Regions from separate parts of the Streptomyces sp. NPDC050145 genome, predicted to be linked through region 1. Evidence: riboswitches for the same ligand, from Rfam matches in the RefSeq annotation. Region 1 holds a riboswitch; the other holds the start of a gene.

Evidence for each region. Region 1 has a riboswitch for glycine ahead of gcvP (aminomethyl-transferring glycine dehydrogenase). Riboswitches for the same ligand answer to the same signal wherever they lie in the genome.
Region 2: another riboswitch for glycine. It lies ahead of gcvT (glycine cleavage system aminomethyltransferase GcvT); the one in region 1 lies ahead of gcvP (aminomethyl-transferring glycine dehydrogenase).

What each region holds. Positions count from the first base shown of each region.
Region 1 covers NZ_JBITJS010000011.1:5,056-14,322, reverse strand. The annotation lists gene ACIBTU_RS22360 (DUF5999 family protein) at 4-204, shown strand; gene gcvP (aminomethyl-transferring glycine dehydrogenase) at 278-3,163, opposite strand; glycine riboswitch at 3,354-3,448, opposite strand; gene ACIBTU_RS22350 (PRC-barrel domain-containing protein) at 3,563-3,937, shown strand; gene ACIBTU_RS22345 (DNA polymerase IV) at 3,965-5,461, opposite strand; gene ACIBTU_RS22340 (MerR family transcriptional regulator) at 5,506-6,126, opposite strand; gene ACIBTU_RS22335 (bifunctional nuclease family protein) at 6,309-6,782, opposite strand; gene ACIBTU_RS22330 (MerR family transcriptional regulator) at 6,869-7,600, opposite strand; gene ACIBTU_RS22325 (FHA domain-containing protein) at 7,628-8,569, opposite strand; gene ACIBTU_RS22320 (DUF881 domain-containing protein) at 8,652-9,267, opposite strand, start outside.
Region 2 covers NZ_JBITJS010000021.1:40,415-49,681, forward strand. The annotation lists gene ACIBTU_RS33180 (aminopeptidase P family protein) at 1-1,133, shown strand, start outside; gene ACIBTU_RS33185 (L-serine ammonia-lyase) at 1,210-2,580, opposite strand; gene glyA (serine hydroxymethyltransferase) at 2,764-4,020, opposite strand; gene gcvH (glycine cleavage system protein GcvH) at 4,027-4,404, opposite strand; gene gcvT (glycine cleavage system aminomethyltransferase GcvT) at 4,481-5,596, opposite strand; glycine riboswitch at 5,750-5,841, opposite strand; gene ACIBTU_RS33205 (AAA family ATPase) at 5,972-6,619, shown strand; gene ACIBTU_RS33210 (enhanced serine sensitivity protein SseB) at 6,866-7,660, shown strand; gene ACIBTU_RS33215 (enhanced serine sensitivity protein SseB C-terminal domain-containing protein) at 7,779-8,582, shown strand; gene ACIBTU_RS33220 (ABC transporter permease) at 8,949-9,267, shown strand, end outside.

The DNA of each region.
Region 1 (9,267 bases):
TCCATGTGCCAGCACCAGCCACCGTGCCCGTCAGCAGACTCCGCCGACAGGGAGGCCGCACACCCTGTGGCCCACCACCCTGAGCAGGGCTGGAGCCTCCTGTGCAACGGGGTCCTCCTCTTCGAGGACACCGGCGAACTGCTGCCCAACGGCACCATCATCGCCCCCCACCGCCCCCTGAGCCCGGTGGTGAAGGCGGCCTAGCCCCGAACAGGGGCGCGAGGCACTGCGCGACCGACCACCACGAAACGGCCGGCCGCGCAGCACCCCTCGGCCACTACGCCTCGTAGGCGTCCAGAGGCGGGCAGGAGCACACCAGGTTCCGGTCGCCGAACGCCTGGTCGATCCGCCGGACCGGCGGCCAGTACTTGTCCGAAGCCTCGACCCCGGCCGGGAAGACAGCCTCTTCCCGGCTGTACGCGTGCGCCCACTCCCCGCCGAGCATCCCGGCGGTGTGCGGAGCGTTCCGCAGCGGGTTGTCGTCGGCCGGCCACTCACCGGCGGCGACCTTCTCGATCTCCCCGCGGATGGCGATCATCGCGTCGCAGAACCGGTCCAGCTCGCCGAGGTCCTCGCTCTCGGTCGGCTCGATCATCAGGGTGCCCGCCACCGGGAACGACATGGTCGGCGCGTGGAACCCGTAGTCGATGAGCCGCTTGGCGATGTCGTCGACGCTGACGCCGGTCGACTTGCTCAGCGGGCGCAGGTCGATGATGCACTCGTGCGCGACGAGCCCGCCCGGCCCGGTGTAGAGCACCGGGAAGTGCGGCTCGAGCCGCTTGGCGATGTAGTTCGCGGAGAGCACGGCGACCTGGGTCGCGCGCTTGAGCCCCTCGCCGCCCATGAGTCGCACGTACGCCCACGAGATCGGCAGGATGCCCGCCGAGCCCCACGGAGCGGCCGAGATCGGGCCGACGCCCGTCTCGGGACCGGCGGCGGGCTGCAGCGGGTGGTTGGGCAGGTACGGGGCGAGGTGCGCGCGCACACCGACCGGGCCGACGCCCGGACCGCCGCCGCCGTGCGGGATGCAGAACGTCTTGTGCAGGTTGAGGTGCGAGACGTCGCCGCCGAAGTGACCCGGCTTGGCGAGACCCACCAGCGCGTTCAGGTTCGCGCCGTCGACGTAGACCTGGCCGCCGGCGTCGTGCACGGCCCCGCAGATGTCGGCGACGTGCTCCTCGAACACACCGTGCGTCGACGGGTACGTGATCATGAGAACGGCCAGCTCGTCGGCGTGCTGCGCGATCTTGGCGCGCAGGTCCTCGACGTCGACCTCACCGTCGTCGGCGGTCTTGACGACGACGACCTTCATGCCGGCCATGACCGCGGAGGCCGCGTTCGTGCCGTGCGCGGAGGACGGGATGAGGCAGACGGTGCGCTGCTCGTCGCCGTTGGCCCGGTGGTAGCCGCGGACCGCGAGGAGACCCGCGAGCTCGCCCTGGGAGCCGGCGTTCGGCTGCAGGGAGACCTTGTCGTAGCCGGTGACCTCGGCGAGGCGCTCCTCCAGCTCACGGATGAGGGTGAGGTAGCCCTGCGCCTGCTCGGCCGGGACGAAGGGGTGCAGCTGGCCGAACTCGGGCCAGGTGACCGGCTCCATCTCCGTCGTCGCGTTGAGCTTCATCGTGCAGGAGCCCAGCGGGATCATGCCGCGGTCCAGCGCGTAGTCGCGGTCGGACAGCTTGCGCAGGTAGCGCAGCATCGCGGTCTCGGAGCGGTACTGGTGGAAGACCGGGTGCGCCAGGTAGTCGTCCGAGCGCAGCAGACCGGCCGGCAGGGTGTCCGCCGTGGCGGCGTCCAGCGCCTCGATGTCGGCGTCCACGCCGAAGGCGGCCCACACGACGCCCAGCTGGGCGCGGGTCGTCGTCTCGTCGCAGGCGAGGGAGACGTGGTCGGCGTCGACCAGGTGCAGGTTGACCCCGGCCTCGCGGGCGGCGGTCACGATGTCGCCGGCCTTGCCGGGGACGCGCGCGGTCAGGGTGTCGAAGTACGCGCCGTGCACGAGCTCGACGCCGCCCGCGGTGAGACCGGCGGCGAGCAGGGTCGCGTAGCGGTGCGTGCGCCGCGCGATCGTCTTCAGGCCGTCGGGGCCGTGGTAGACGGCGTACATGCCGGCCATGACGGCGAGCAGCACCTGGGCGGTACAGATGTTGCTGGTGGCCTTCTCGCGGCGGATGTGCTGCTCGCGGGTCTGCAGGGCCAGGCGGTACGCCTTGTTGCCGTCGGCGTCGACGGAGACGCCCACGAGGCGGCCCGGCAGGGAGCGGGCGTGCTTGTCCTGGACGGCCATGTAACCGGCGTGCGGGCCGCCGAAGCCCATCGGGACGCCGAAGCGCTGGGTGGTGCCGACGGCGATGTCCGCGCCGAGCTCGCCGGGCGAGGTCAGCAGGGTCAGGGCGAGCAGGTCGGCGGCGACGGTGACGATCGCGCCGATCCCGTGGGCCTGGTCGATGACCGGCTTGATGTCGCGCACGGCACCGGAGGCGCCCGGGTACTGCAGGAGCACACCGACGACACCGCGCTCGGCGATCTCGGCGGGGATGCCGTCGCTCAGGTCGGCGACGACGACCTCGACGCCGGTCGGCTCGGCGCGGGTCTCGATCACGGCGACGGTCTGCGGCAGCGTGTCCGCGTCGACGAGGAAGACGCCGTTCTTGACCTTGCCGATGCGCCGCGAGAGGGCCATGGCCTCGGCGGCCGCGGTGCCCTCGTCGAGCAGCGAGGCGCCGGAGGTGGGCAGACCGGTCAGCTCGGCGACCATCGTCTGGAAGTTGAGGAGGGCCTCGAGGCGGCCCTGCGAGATCTCCGGCTGGTACGGCGTGTAGGCCGTGTACCAGGACGGGTTCTCCATCACGTTGCGCAGGATGACCGGCGGGGTGAAGGTGCCGTAGTAGCCGAGGCCGATCATCGAGCCGAGGACCTGGTTGCGGTCCGCGAGGGAGCGGAGCTCGTCGAGCACCTCGGCCTCGGTACGGGCGCCCGGGAGGTCGAGCGCCTCGGCGCTCTTGATGACGTCCGGCACCGCGGCGGCCGTCAGCTCGTCGAGCGAGCCGTAGCCGACCTGTGCCAGCATCTTGGCCTGGGCGGCGTCATCGGGACCGATGTGACGCTGCTCGAAAGGGATCCCCTGCTCCAGCTGGGAGAGCGGGATACGGTTGGCGGTCATGCGGAGGCCTCCTGGTCGATGCGACCTGCGAGGGGCACCACGGCGCGGGTACCCGGTCGGCCTCCCCCTCTGTCATCTCGACCTGAGAGCTTCACCGGCCGGTCCGGACGATCTCGCGATCGCGGACATGCCGGCTTTCACCGTCGGTGAGAGCGGACAAAGTACACCCCGCCCTGCTTTCCAGAGTGACCTCGCCCGTGCGGTACGTGTGCCTGAGAGATTCCGGGGAGGATTTGCTCCTTCGGCGCCTCCGACGGGGTCGGAGGACTCTCCCGCGCGGGGTCAGCAGCCGCTTGCCAGCCTACCAGCGCGGACCTGGCCGGATCCCTCGAGTGGCCGTCATCACCAAACTGCTCTTTCGTAGGGGATAACAACGAGTTGCGACCAGCTGGAGGGACCGTGCAGACCGATGTCGATCCGCGCAACCTGATCGGCCGCAAGGCGTTCGACCGCCACGGAACCAAGATCGGCACCATCGACGAGGTCTACCTCGACGATGCGACCGGCGTTCCGGAATGGGCGGCGATACGGACGGGGCTCTTCAGCCGCGACGCCTTCGTCCCCCTGGAGCCCAGCGAGCTGGTCGAGGGCACCCTGCGCGTCCCCTTCGAACGCTCCCTGATCAAGGACGCCCCCGACTTCGGCGTGGGCCGCCACCTGTCCCCCGAACAGGAACTCCAGCTCTACCACCACTACGGCCTCGACATCATGGCCCCGCAGCCCCCGGACGTGGACTTCGGCCACCTCGCGGGCCCGGACGAGGAACCCGCCTGAGGGCACGCGGAGCCGGACGGGAGCCGCCTACCCGCGCTCGGCCGACGCCGCCGGCTCCACGAGCGGCAGCGGCTCTCCCTCTTCCAGGTCCGGATCGTCGACGAGGAACGTCCGCACCCGCCCCGGCACCCTCGAGTACGGCGTCTCGAACCGCACCGTGACCCGCCCGAGCCCGCTCCCCTGCACCCACCCGGGCCCGAACTCCGTATGCCGCACGTCGTGCCCCGGCAACCACCGCCGGGGCGCGGACTCGACCGCGCCCTCCGCTTCGCCCCCACCTGCGGACCCTGTCTCACCGGCGCCGGCATCACCTGCGCCACTCACGGAGCCCGTGCCGGCCTCCGAGCCACCGGGCATCCCCGCGACGTCGCCGACCCCGGCGACGTCAGCACCCCCCACGCCTCCCGCCGCGCCCTCGGTCTCGGCCCCTGCCTCCGCCTCTTCCGCCGCGTGCTCGGCCTGCGCGAAGAGGTCCTCCTGCGTGTAGTCCGCCAGCCCGCTCACCCCGACCCCCAGCAGCCGTACGCCGCCGGTCGTGTCCACGGCCTCCAGGAGCCGCGCCGCGGCCTCCCGCACCACGGCCGGGTCGTCCGTCGGCCCGCGCAGGGTCTCCGACCGGGTCAGCGTCGAGAAGTCGTAGCGCCGCACCTTCAGGACCACGGTCCGTCCCGAGCGCCCGGCCCCCCGCAGCCGCTCCACACACCGCTCCGCCAGCCGCCGCACCTCCATCCGCACCCGCACCCGGTCGTGGATGTCGACGTCGTACGTGTCCTCGACCGACACCGACTTGGAGTCGCGCTCGGCGACGACGGGCCGGTCGTCGTGGGCCAGCGCCATCGCGTACAGATGCGCCCCGTGCGACTTGCCGAGGAGCCGCACCAGCTCGTCCTCCCCCGCCTCGGCGATCTCCGCCACGGTGAGGATGCCGGCCCGTCTCAGATGGTCCCCGGTCGCCGGGCCGACGCCGGGCAGGATGCGGACCGAGCGCGGGCCGATCAGCTCGCGCTCGGTGCCCGGCGGGATCAGCACGAGCCCGTCCGGCTTCGCCTCCTCCGACCCGATCTTGGCGAGCATCTTCGACGCCGCGAGCCCCACCGAGCCGGTCAGCCCGGTCACGCGTCTGATGTCCGCCCGCAGCCGCAGGCCCACGGCCTCCGCGGAGGCGGCGTCCCAGGCCACCTCACCGGCCTCCAGATCGACGAACGCCTCATCGAGGCTCAGAGGCTCCACCAGGGGCGACAGGGCGCGCAGGAGGGCCATCACCTGCTCGCTGATCTCCCGGTACAGATGGAAGCGCGGCACCAGGAAGGCCGCGTTCGGCGCGAGCCGCCGCGCCTGCCCCGTCGGCATCGCCGAATGGACCCCGAACCTGCGCGCCTCGTAGGAGGCCGTCGCCACGACGCCACGCGGCCCGACGCCGCCCACGACGACCGCCTTCCCGCGCAGGCTCGGCTTGGCCGCCTGCTCCGCCGAGGCGTAGAAGGCGTCCATGTCGAGATGCAGGATCGTCGGCGCGGTTCTCACAGCTTCGATGCTGCCCTACGCCACTGACAACGGGCCCGTGCGGCTCACACCGCCCGGTTGCGCCGCCTCGCGAGCTCGTCGGAGGGATTGTTCCCGAGCAGGGTCTCGCCGGTGTCCACCCGCTCCCCGTGCAGCTGCGACAGGGCGCTCTCGACGTCCCGCCACACGACACCGACGGCGATCCCGAAGATGCCCTGACCGCCCTGGAGCAGATCGTGCACCTCGGCCGGCGAGGTGCACTCGTACACGGTCGCGCCGTCGCTCATGAGCGTCATGCGCTCGAGGTCGCGGAATCCCTGCTCGCGCAGGTGCACCACGGCGGTCCGGATGTTCTGCAGCGAGACACCGGTGTCCAGGAAACGCTTGACGACCTTGAGGACGACGACGTCCCGGAAGCTGTAGAGCCGCTGGGTGCCCGATCCGTACGCGGGCCGCACGCTGGGCTCGACGAGACCGGTCCTGGCCCAGTAGTCCAGTTGGCGGTACGTGATGCCGGCCGCCGCACACGCGGTCGGTCCCCGGTATCCGACCTCTTCGGCACCCTCGTCGCCGCTCTCCCCCGCCACCGCAGAAACCGCCTGCGGGCGCTGCGGAGTGTGATCGGCCGCGCTGCCGTGAAACAGGTACGGACCGCCCGTCGCCGTACCGTCGCCGCTGCTTCTCACGCCGACCTCCTCATTGACCTGCCGTGTCGACGGTAGGCAGTCACAGGGGGTGCGTCAACGAACGCCACACTCGCCACGCCGAGTGATAATCACCCTAAGAGTGGTTTCCCGTGACCCACCGCGGGGAAAGGCTAGCCGAATGTGCCGAGGCGCCCGCCACGATGCGTCCCGCGTCCAGCCGTCTACTGGCTGTTGGTCCCGAAATCCTCGGGCGAGATCTGGTCGAGGAACTCGCGGAACTTCTCCACCTCGTCCTCCTGCTCGTCCGGAATCGCGATCCCCGCGTCGTCCAGGACCCCGTCGCTGCCGAAGATCGGCGTCCCGGTGCGCAGGGCGAGGGCTATGGCGTCGGAAGGACGGGCGCTGACCTCGACTCCGCTGGCGAAGACCAGCTCCGCGTAGAAGACGCCCTCCCGCAGATCCGTGATGCGCACTTCCGTGAGCTCCTGACCGACCGCCTCCAGCACGTCCTTGAACAGGTCGTGCGTCAGCGGACGCGGTGGGGCCATGCCCTGCTGGGCGAAGGCGATCGCCGTCGCCTCCCCCGGTCCGATCCAGATGGGGAGGTAACGGTCGCCTCCCACTTCACGCAGGAGCACGATCGGTTGGTTGGAGGGCATTTCGACCCGGACACCTACGACGTCGAGCTCGTTCACACAGCAACCCTAGGACGTGCCCGGCAGGTTTGGGTAGTCGGGCATCCGCCGCATGCCGGGCGCACGGCCGAGGACCGCCCCTGCGATCAGGGCAGACGCACTCCCAGAGCGGTCTGGACGAGTGTGGCGTGGAGCTTCACCGTCAGGCCCGCCAGCTCCTTGGCGCGGGCCTGCGCCAGCGCCCGGGTCTGCGGATTGCGGTGCACCTTGAGCGGTGCGACGACGGAGTCCACGAGACCGGCCTCGCGGTCCGCGGCCGCCCGCATCACCCGCAGGTGCCGGGGTTCGATGCCGAAGCGGCCCAGCTCGCCGACGAGCTCCGCGACCACCACGGCCCCGGCGTCGTACCCGCCGTCGGGCAGCTGCGCGATGAGCCCGTAGGACTCCCACTCCTCGAGCTCGGCCGCGTCGATCCCGGCGGCCGCGAGCAGCTCCTGCCGGCCGATACGGGCCGCGGTCCGTCCGTCCTCACCGGCGTCCGCCGGATCGCCGGGCCGGCCGGGCGCCGGTACCGGCAGCGCCTCGCCCCGCTCCAGGCCGTCGAGCTGCTCCTTGATGACCTTCAGCGGCAGGTAGTGGTCCCGCTGCATCCGCAGCACGTGGGCGAGCCGCTCGACGTCGTCCGGACTGAACTTGCGGTAGCCGGACGGCGTCCGCTGCGGCTCGATGAGACCCTCGGACTCCAAGAACCTGATCTTGGAGATCGTGACCTCGGGGAATTCCTCGCGCAGCGTGTTCAGGACGGTGCCGATGCTCATCAGCCGGCTGTCCACGGTGGCGGTGCCGCCCGCGGCACCGCCCCTCGGTGTGTGAAGCATGGACCTTCCTGAAGGTTCGCTGACGGGTCAGATACCTCGCTGGCTCGCGTAGAAGACCAGCCGGTACTTGCCGATCTGCACCTCGTCGCCGTTGTGCAGCGTCACGGAGTCGATGCGCTCACGGTTCACGTACGTCCCGTTCAGGCTGCCCACGTCGGCGACGCTGAACGTGCCGTCCTGCTGGCGACGGAACTCCACGTGGCGACGCGACACGGTCACGTCGTCGAGGAAGATGTCGCTCTGCGGGTGACGGCCCGCCGTGGTCAGCTCGCCGTCCAGGAGGAAGCGACTGCCCGAGTTCGGACCACGCCGCACCACCAGGAGCGCCGAGCCCATCGGCAGCGCGTCGACCGCGGCCTGCGCCTCGGGCGACAGGGCCGGCAGCTGCGTCTGGCCGGTGGCCTCCGGGTCGTACGACTCGAGCCCCGAGATGGAGATCGTGGACGTCGTCTCGGACGGGCCTTCCGGCATCGCACCGCCCCGCAGCGGCGCACCGCAGTTGGAGCAGAACCGGCTGTTCTCGCCGTTCCTGTTCCCGCACCTCGTACACACCAGGGCCGACATGGACGGATCCTCCTGCCGCGGCTGCCCCGCGGGGGTTTGGGACGCGTACGGGGCGGAACCGAACCCTCCACCCGTACCTGAGGTTGACGGTTCCCCGAAACCTATGCGGCCGGAACCGGCAGGGTCAACAGACGACGCGCCCTGTCCGCCCGAATTGTCTCCGCCGACCTCGTCCCGGAACAGGGGGCGCTCGCCCACCTGGGTCTCCGGCACGTCACCTTGGCGCGGCGCGCGGTGACGTGCGTCCTCACGTGCGCTCTTGCCGAACAACTTCGCAAACAACTTCACGGGCGATTCCCCTTGACCGAAACAGACCCGCCCGTGGGGCAGGACGAACCCTGACTGCGCACATCGGCGTACAGCTCCGACACGGACATCCTCACAACGTCCGTATCCGTAAAACAGTTTCCACCACGCACCCCGCCCGGGATGCGCCGACCCCCCGCAACCTCATGCCCTCGCACGGCGTCCACCATGCACCTCCGCCTCACTGCGAGGACGACCGAGCGTAGTCAGGCCGCTGCGCCGGCCGCAAGGCGTCCACGACGATCTTCTCCGAACGGCTCACAGCCACTGTGGCCTGCTCCTTCTCCAACGTCTGCACGACACCTCCGGGGATGTTGAGCGCCGGTTCCAGGTCCTGCGGTTTGCCGATGACCTTGAAAACGTACGGCTGGGCGATCTTGTGCCCGTCCACGCTCACGCCCTTCCCTCCGGTTCCGTCCGTCAGGTACGTGTTCGCCACGACGCGGACGTCGTTGACCTGGATCGCCTCGGCGCCCGCCGCCCGCAGCTCCTGGATCGCGTCGAGCAGCATGTCGGCCTCGACGGCCCCCTTCGTGTCCGTGACGGTCATGGTGATCCCGGGGCCCTGCGCGGCCACGGTGCCCGCCAGGATGCCGAGTTGACGTTCCTTCTCGACGGTCTGCTTGCGGGCCTCCTCGGCCTGGTCCGAGCTGTTCTCCAACTCGGCCCGCTGGTCCTCGAGACCTTGCTTCTCATCCTCCAGACGCTGAGTCCGGTCGTCGAGTTCATCGAGGATGCGCACAAGATCTTCCTGGCGCGCTCCGCGCAGGGCGCTGTTGTCGCTGTTCGACCGCACC
Region 2 (9,267 bases), on a different contig from region 1:
CCCTCGTCCTCGAACCCCGCGCCGACGGCGGCCACGACGCCTACTGCTACCAGCTGCCCCGCGACAGCCGCACCGACGACGAGTTCTGGTCCGGTTACCACGCCGAACTGTGGACGGGCCGCCGCGCCTCCCTCGCCGAGGCGGAGCGCGTCCTCGGCCTGCCCTGCCGCGACGTGCGCACGGCCGCCGCCGACCTCGCCGCGGGCAACGGCGTCCCGACCCGCATCGTGCGCGGCGTCGACGCCGCCCTCGAGGCCGCCGTCGTCACCGACCCGGAGCGCGACACCGCCCTCGAGGAGGCCCTCTCCGAGCTGCGCGCCGTCAAGGACGCCTGGGAGATCGGCGAGATGCGGGCCGTCGTCGACGCCACCGTCCGCGGCTTCACCGACGTCGTCTCCGAGCTGTCCCGCGCGATCGCGACGTCCGAGCGCTGGATCGAGGGCACGTTCTTCCGCCGCGCCCGCCTGGAGGGCAACGCCCTCGGCTACGGCACCATCGCCGCCGCCGGCGACCACGCCACGATCATGCACTGGACCGACAACGACGGCCCCGTCCGCCCCGGCGACCTGCTGCTCCTCGACGCCGGCGTGGAGGGCCGCACCCTCTACACCGCCGACGTCACCCGCACCCTCCCGATCAGCGGCACCTTCAGCGCGATCCAGCGCACGGTCTACGACGCCGTGTACGCGGCGCAGGAAGCGGGCTTCGCGGCCGTCAAGCCGGGCGCCGCCTACCGCGACTTCCACGAGGCGGCCCAGCGCCACCTCGCCGAGCGGCTCGTCGACTGGGGCTTCATCGAGGGCCCGGCCGACCGCGCCTACGAACTCGGCCTCCAGCGCCGCTTCACGATGGCCGGCACCGGGCACATGCTCGGCCTGGACGTCCACGACTGCGCCCAGGCCCGCACGGAGACCTACGTCGACGGCGTCCTCGAACCCGGCATGGTCCTCACCGTCGAACCGGGCCTCTACTTCCAGCCCGACGACCTGACCGTCCCCGAGGAGTGGCGCGGCATCGGAGTCCGCATCGAGGACGACCTCCTGGTCACCGCCGACGGCCACGAGAACCTGTCCGCCGACCTGCCGCGCTCGGCGGACGAGGTCGAGGAGTGGATGGCCCGCTTCGCGGGCTGACTCGGCATCTGGACATGCGGAAGGGCCCTGACCGACATGAATGCGCTGGTCAGGGCCCTTCTCGTGTCCTATCGCGTCAGCATTCGATGATGTTGACGGCGAGGCCGCCGCGGGCGGTCTCCTTGTACTTGACGCTCATGTCGGCGCCGGTCTCCTTCATGGTCTTGATGACCTTGTCGAGGGAGACCTTGTGGCTGCCGTCGCCGCGCATGGCCATCTTCGCCGCGGTGACGGCCTTCACGGCGGCCATGCCGTTGCGCTCGATGCAGGGGATCTGGACGAGGCCGCCGACGGGGTCGCAGGTGAGGCCGAGGTTGTGCTCCATGCCGATCTCGGCCGCGTTCTCGACCTGCTCGGGGCTGCCGCCGAGGACCTCGGCGAGAGCGCCGGCGGCCATGGAGCAGGCGGAACCGACCTCGCCCTGGCAGCCGACCTCGGCGCCGGAGATCGAGGCGTTCTCCTTGAACAGCATGCCGATCGCGCCTGCGGCGAGCAGGAAGCGGACGACGCCGTCCTCGTCCGCGCCGGGCACGAAGTTCATGTAGTAGTGCAGGACCGCGGGGATGATGCCCGCCGCACCGTTCGTCGGCGCGGTGACGACGCGGCCGCCCGCCGCGTTCTCCTCGTTCACGGCCATCGCGTAGAGGGTGATCCACTCCATCGCGTGGGCGAGGGGCTCGCCCTCGGCGCGCAGCTTGCGGGCCGAGCCGGCGGCGCGGCGGCGGACCTTGAGACCGCCGGGGAGGATGCCCTCGTGGGCCATGCCGCGCGAGACGCAGGCCTGCATGACCCGCCAGATGTCGAGGAGACCGGCGCGGATCTCGTCCTCGGTGCGCCAGGCCTTCTCGTTCTCCAGCATCAGCGCGGGGATCGACAGGCCCGTCTCCTGGGCCAGGCGCAGGAGCTCGTCGCCGGTGCGGAAGGGGTACTTCAGCGCGGTGTCGTCCGGGACGATCGGGTTCGCGCCCTCGACCGCGTCCTCGTCGATGACGAAGCCGCCGCCGACCGAGTAGTACGTCTTGGACAGCAGCTCGGTGCCGTCGGCGTCGTGGGCCCACAGGGTCATGCCGTTGGCGTGGTAGGGCAGGGCCTTGCGGCGGTGCAGGATCAGGTCGTCGTCGAAGGAGAAGGCGATGTCGTGGGCGCCGAGGAGGTTGAGGCGACCCGATTCCTTGATCTCCTCCACGCGCTCGTCGGCGTGCTCGACGTCGACGGTGCGGGGGGACTCGCCCTCCAGGCCGAGCAGGACGGCCTTGGGGGTGCCGTGGCCGTGGCCGGTCGCGCCCAGGGACCCGTACAGCTCGGCGCGCACCTGGGCGGTGTGGGCGAGCAGGCCCTCGTTCTTCAGGCGCCGGGCGAACATCCGGGCGGCACGCATCGGGCCGACCGTGTGGGAGCTGGACGGGCCGATACCGACCGAGAACAGGTCGAAGACCGAGATGGCCACGGTGGGACTCCAATGGTGGGTGGTAGACGCCGTTGTCTGCCGGGGTGGTGCAGAGAAAGCGTGCGCAGGGGGGGGACAGCGGTCGGGGCACCGAGCACGCTGGTATCTGTCTTCCAGTGTCCAGTGTGCGCGGTGCCCCGAACGGACGTACCTACAAAAGGGTACGAAACTCCGGCGCGGTCTTTACAGGCCGGGGTACAGCGGGTGCTTGTCGGCGAGCGCGGTGACGCGGGCCTTGAGCGCGGTGGCGTCGTAGGCCGGCTTGAGGGCCTCGGCGATGACGTCGGCGACCTCGCGGAAGTCGTCGGCGTCGAAACCGCGGGTGGCCAGCGCCGGGGTACCGATGCGCAGGCCGGAGGTGACCATCGGGGGGCGCGGGTCGTTCGGAACGGCGTTCCGGTTGACCGTGATGCCGACCTCGTGGAGGCGGTCCTCGGCCTGCTGCCCGTCCAGGTCGGACTCGCGCAGGTCGACGAGGACGAGGTGGACGTCGGTGCCGCCGGAGAGCACGTTCACGCCGTGCTTGCGGGCGTCCTCGGAGGTCAGACGCTCGGCGAGGATGCGGGCACCCTCGATCGTGCGCTGCTGGCGCTCCTTGAAGTCCTCGCTCGCGGCGACCTTGAAGGAGACCGCCTTCGCCGCGATCACGTGCTCCAGGGGACCGCCCTGGAAGCCCGGGAAGACGGACGAGTTGAGCTTCTTCGCGAAGTCCTTCTTGGCGAGGATGATGCCGCCGCGCGGGCCACCGAGCGTCTTGTGCGTCGTGGAGGTGACGACGTCGGCGTACGGGACGGGGTTCGGGTGCAGCCCGGCGGCGACGAGGCCGGCGAAGTGGGCCATGTCGACCCACAGGAACGCCTCGACCTCGTCGGCGATGCGGCGGAACTCGGCGAAGTCCAGCTGACGCGGGTACGCCGACCAGCCGGCGATGATCACCTTCGGGCGGTGTTCCTTGGCCAGGCGCTCGACCTCGGCCATGTCGACCAGGCCGGAGTCGTCGACGTGGTAGGCGACCACGTCGAACTGCTTGCCGGAGAAGTTCAGGCGCATGCCGTGGGTGAGGTGACCGCCGTGCGCGAGGTCCAGGCCCAGGATCGTGTCACCGGGCTTGGCCAGCGCGAACAGGGCCGCCTGGTTCGCCGAGGCGCCCGAGTGGGGCTGGACGTTGGCGTACTCGGCGCCGAACAGGTCCTTGACCCGGTCGATCGCGATCTGCTCGGTCACGTCGACGTACTCGCAGCCACCGTAGTAGCGGCGGCCGGGGTAGCCCTCGGCGTACTTGTTGGTGAGGACCGAGCCCTGGGCCTCCATGACGGCGACCGGAGCGAAGTTCTCCGACGCGATCATCTCCAGGGTCGACTGCTGGCGCTTCAGCTCGGAGTCGACGGCGGCCGCGACATCCGGGTCGAGCTCGTGCAGAGACTGGTTCAGTACGGACATCAGGGGTCAGCTCCCGGAGAACTCGGTGTACTCGTCGGCGGTGAGCAGGTCGGACGGCTCCTCGGAGACGCGGACCTTGAACAGCCAGCCGCCCTCGAAGGGGGCCGAGTTCACCAGGGCCGGGTCGTCGACGACGTCCTGGTTGGCCGCGACGACCTCACCGGTGACGGGGGAGTACAGGTCGGAGACCGACTTGGTGGACTCCAGCTCGCCGCAGCTCTCGCCCGCGGTGACGGTGTCGCCGACCTCGGGGAGCTGGGCGAACACGATGTCACCGAGCGCGTTGGCCGCGTGCTCCGTGATACCGACCGTGGCGACGCCGTCCTCGACGGCCGACAGCCACTCGTGCTCCTTGCTGTAACGCAGCTGCTGGGGGTTGCTCATGGTGCGAATTCTCCTGTACGCGGGAAGGTGCTGGTGACAGAGGGGCGCGTAGGACGCCCGAGGGGATCGGGCGGGACTACTTCTGACGCTTGTAGAACGGCAGGGCCACGACCTCGTACGGCTCGTGCGTGCCGCGGATGTCCACGCCGACGCCCGTGGTGCCCGGCTCGGCATGCGCCGCGTCGACGTAGGCGATGGCGATCGGCTTGCCCAGGGTCGGGGACGGGGCACCGGAGGTGACCTCGCCGACGACCTGGCCGTCGGCGACCACGGCCATGCCGGCGCGCGGCACCCGGCGACCCTCGGCGATCAGGCCGACGAGCTTGCGCGGCGGGTTCGCCTCGGCCTTCGCCGCGGCCTCCTTCAGCGCGTCGTGGCCGACGAAGTCGTCGCCGTGCGAGGTCTTCTCGAACTTCACGACGCGGCCGAGACCGGCGTCGAACGGCGTCAGAGCGGTGGTCAGCTCGTGCCCGTACAGCGGCATGCCCGCCTCCAGGCGCAGCGTGTCGCGACAGGACAGGCCGCAGGGGACGAGGCCGTACTCGGCGCCCGCCTCGGTCAGCGCCTGCCACAGCTTCTCGGCGTCGGCCGGGGCGACGAACAGCTCGAAGCCGTCCTCGCCGGTGTAGCCGGTGCGGGCGATGAGGGCCTCGACACCGGCGACCGTGCCCGGCAGACCCGCGTAGTACTTGAGCCCGTCCAGGTCGGCGTCCGTGACGGACTTCACGATGGCGGGGGAGTGCGGACCCTGCACCGCGATCAGCGCGTACGCGTCACGGTCGTCGCGGACCTCGGCGTCGAAGCCGGCGGCGCGCTCCACGAGGGCGTCCAGGACGATCTGGGCGTTGCCCGCATTGGCGACGACCATGTACTCCGTCTCGCCGAGGCGGTAGACGATCAGGTCGTCGAGGATGCCGCCGTCCTCGCGGCAGATCATCGTGTAGCGGGCGCGGCCGACGCCGACCGAGCCGATGTTGCCGACGAGCGCGCGGTTGAGCAGGTCGGCCGCCTGCGGGCCCGTGACCGTGATCTCACCCATGTGGGACAGGTCGAACAGGCCGGCCGCGGTGCGCACCGCGTTGTGCTCGTCACGCTCGCTGGCGTAGCGCAGCGGCATGTCCCAGCCGGCGAAGTCGGTCATGGTGGCGCCCAGCGAACGGTGCAGGGCGTCAAGGGCGGTGGTACGGGTCATGGCGGGTGCTCCCGGGCGTGACGGCGATGGCAGAGAGATCTCCGAAGGAGGTCCTCCCCATCTGTCATCGGAACCTGAGAGGTTCGCCCCGAGGGGCTTGCACCTTGGGTGGGACCGCCGTACGTGAGAAGGCGGCCCGCTTTTCAGATCTGCCTCGCCCGCGCGGTACGGGGCCTGAGAGATTCAAGGGAGGGACTTGCTCCTTCGGCGTCCGGGGTGACCCGGAACTCTCCCGCGCGGATTCAAGCGGCCGGTATGCAGTTTGCGCGCACATCATTGCATGCCCGTCGAACGGGGAAACCCCTTGTAGGGCATTACCGTCTCTTTACACTTGGCGGGCAAGAGTGCGTGACCGGAACGGGGAGGACGATCACGGTGCACAAGGCAGTCGCGGCGGCGTACGCGACGACAGGGGCCGCGGCGGCGCAGCGGGTGCGGATCCCGAGGCAGCGCTCGGTGCGGGATCTGCGGGGGCGGGAGGGCCGGACCCCGCGCCGGATCGCGTTCGCGGCGGGGGATCTCGTCGTGCTCTCGGGGCTGCCCGGAAGCGGCAAGTCCACGCTGATGCGGCGGGCCGTCACCGTGGTCGGCATCGACTCCCAGGACACCCGTGAGCGCTGGGCCGCCCGGGTGCCGCGCTGGGTGCCGTACGCGCTGTACCGGCCGCTGGTGCGGGTCGCGCACTACGCGGGGCTGCGGCGGGCCATGCGGTCCGGGGCCAGTGTCGTCGTGCACGACTGCGGGACGCAGGCGTGGGTGCGGAGATGGGTGACGCGGACGGCCCGCCGGCGCGGGGTCGGTGTCCACCTGCTGCTGCTCGACGTGCCGGAGGACCTGGCGCTCGCCGGTCAGCGGGACCGGGGGCGCGGGGTGTCCCGCTACGCCTTCGCCCGGCACCGGCGCGCCGTCGGGTCGCTCGTGGCCGAGGTCGAACGCGGGGTCCTCCCGGCGGGGGTCGCGTCGGCGGTACTCCTGGACCGGGCCGCGACGGATGTCCTGGGCGGGATCGCGTTCCGGGGGTGAGCTTGCCGTTCGCCGGCGGCTCTCCCGCCGTCGTGGCCGGCCGCGCAGTTCCCCGCGCCCCTGAAATGCACGCCCTGCGGGCGGCATTTCCCCGATGAAGGCTGCGCGCAGCGCATGCCTTCAGGGGCGCGGGGAACTGCGCGAGAAGCCCCACCGGCCCGCAGGCGACCCGCATGACCCGCCACCCACCCACGGGATATCGTCGGCGCGGCGGCACGACATGTCAGGCAGAGGTAAGGCGCAGCTATGGAGCACCCCGGGATCCCGGACCAGCAAGAACCCGGTCGAGAGCACCCCGCAGGGACCGGCTGGCCGGCGAACGAGCTGGAGGAAGTGCTCGCCGCGGCGGTGGGACAGCCCGGCGAGGTGACGGGACCGCGCATCGTCGAGGTCCTGGGCCGCAGCCACATATGGATCCCGCTCCCGAAGGGTGGCACCGCGGCCAGCCGCGACCTCGACCTGCCGACCCTGGAGATCCAGGGCCAGGCCTTCGTCCCCGTCTTCACCTCCGAGCAGCAGTTCACCCAGGTCACGGGCGGCCGCATGGACTGCACCGTGGCCCCGGCCGCCGAGTTCGCCCGCGGCCTGCCGCCCCAGGCGGGCATCGTCCTGAACCCGGACGGCGCCGTCGGCCTGCCGCTGCCCCCGCCCGCCGTCGCCGAGCTGGCCCGCAGCGGCCGCACCCCGCTGGACGGCCCGTCGACCGGCGGCCGCGTCGTGCTGTCCGAGCCGGACTGGCAGGACGACCCGGTGGACTTCCTGACCGCGGTCCGGGAGGAGTTCGAGGCGACCGGCGCCGTGCTCAGCGCCCGCCGCTGTCTGGCCGTCGTCGAGGACGCCACCCCGTCCCTGTTCGTCGGCGTCGAACTGAGCCGGTGGGAGGGCGAGGCCCGGGACCTCCCGCTGGACGCGCTCGGCCGCGCGCTGGGCCGCGCCCCGCTGGCCTGGCCGGTCAATCTGGTCTTCCTCGACGTGACCCAGGACCCGGTCGCCGACTGGATGCGGACGCACGTACGCCCGTTCTATGTGCGGGAAGGATGACGCCGTCCGTCAAGTCGGTGTCAGGAACGCCGCTTAAGCTGGTTTCATGACCTGACCGGACGGCGTGCCGCCCTCCGGTCGAAGCGGTACACGGACGTTCACGAAGGGGCGGTTACGGGTGAGTGCGTCGGGCACGGCCGCGGCCGGACAGGTCGAGCACATGCTGCGCCAGGTGACCCCGGGGCGCTTCGACGCGTACGAGGCGCTCCTTCAGGCGCTCGCCGACCCGGCGTCCGGCCAGGTCTGGATGCTGCTCTGGCACGGCCAGGCCGGTTCCCCCGACGCCCAGTACGGGAACATGGAGATCGACGGCTTCTCGTACGCCCCCTGTGTCACCTCCGCCCAGGAGCTCTCCGCCTCCGGCTGGTCGCGGGCCTACGAGGTGGTCGGCGGCGTCGACGCGGCCCGCACCCTGTACCCCGACCACTACGGCCTGTGGCTGAACCCGCACGCCCCCGGCGGCGGCGTCGGCATCCCCTGGCTCGACCTGCGGCGCCTCGCGGGCGGCCTGGACCGGCAGCCCGCGGGCCCGCTGCGCCTTTCCGACCCGTCGATCGAGATCCCGCAGTTCTACGCGGTCCTCGCGCAGAACGCGCACCGGACGACCGCGATCCGCTCCCTGCGCCGCGCCTGGGTCCAGCCCGCGCTGGGCGCCCCGTACCTCGCCATCGGCCTCGACGTCTACGACACGTCCCCGGCCTCGGTGGACGCGGTGCGCGGGATGATGCAGCAGTCGATCACGGCGGTGCCCGACGGCCTGCCGGTCTCCACCGTCGCGATGTCGGACGAGTACGACCCGGTCGCGCTGTGGCTGCGGGCGAACGCGCGGCCGTTCTACGACCGCGAGGCCCACGCCGCGCCGGCGGCCCCCGCCGGCGGGGGCGGTTACGGCTACCCGCCGCCGTACGGCGCCTCCTACTGATCGATCAGCCCCCCTGATCACCCTCGTTCACCCCCGATCGCCCCCGATCGCCCCCGTTCACCCTCCGATCACTCCTCCCGATCACGTAGAGCGGCGATTTCGTGATCTGGGTGCAATGTCCCCTCTGGCGCCACTTCCGCCACAACTGCCCCGCGTCCGCACCCCGTTCACTGCTGTTCGGATAACGGAACCCCCTAGGCAGCATCACGGTTAGGCATCCTTTCGCCGACAGGTCTGGCAACAGATCACGCACAGGTTGAACACTCCCTCTCCTAGGGGCTTCGCCTCTTTGTACGACGGACTGATCACGCCGCTACAGCGGCAAGTGCGGGCCGGCTACCGCCGGTTGAGAGGGGTCCTTGCCTGATGACGGCACCACTGCATGAGCCGACCGCCGAGGCGGCCCCCAGCGCGGCCGAAGAGGCGGCGGCAGCGAGTACCGGTACCAAGAAGGTCCAGGGACGTTCGCTGGGCCGGATCGCCTGGGAGCGCCTCAAGCGGGACAAGCTGGCCCTCACCGGCGGTGTCGTCGTGCTGGTCCTCATCCTGGTCGCGGTCTTCGCGCCGCTGATCGCGCACCTGGTGGGCCAGGACCCGGACGCGTACCACGAGGACCTGATCGACCCGCTGTTCGGCACCCCCCGGGGTTCGCTGGGCGGCATGAGCGGCGAGCACCTGCTGGGTG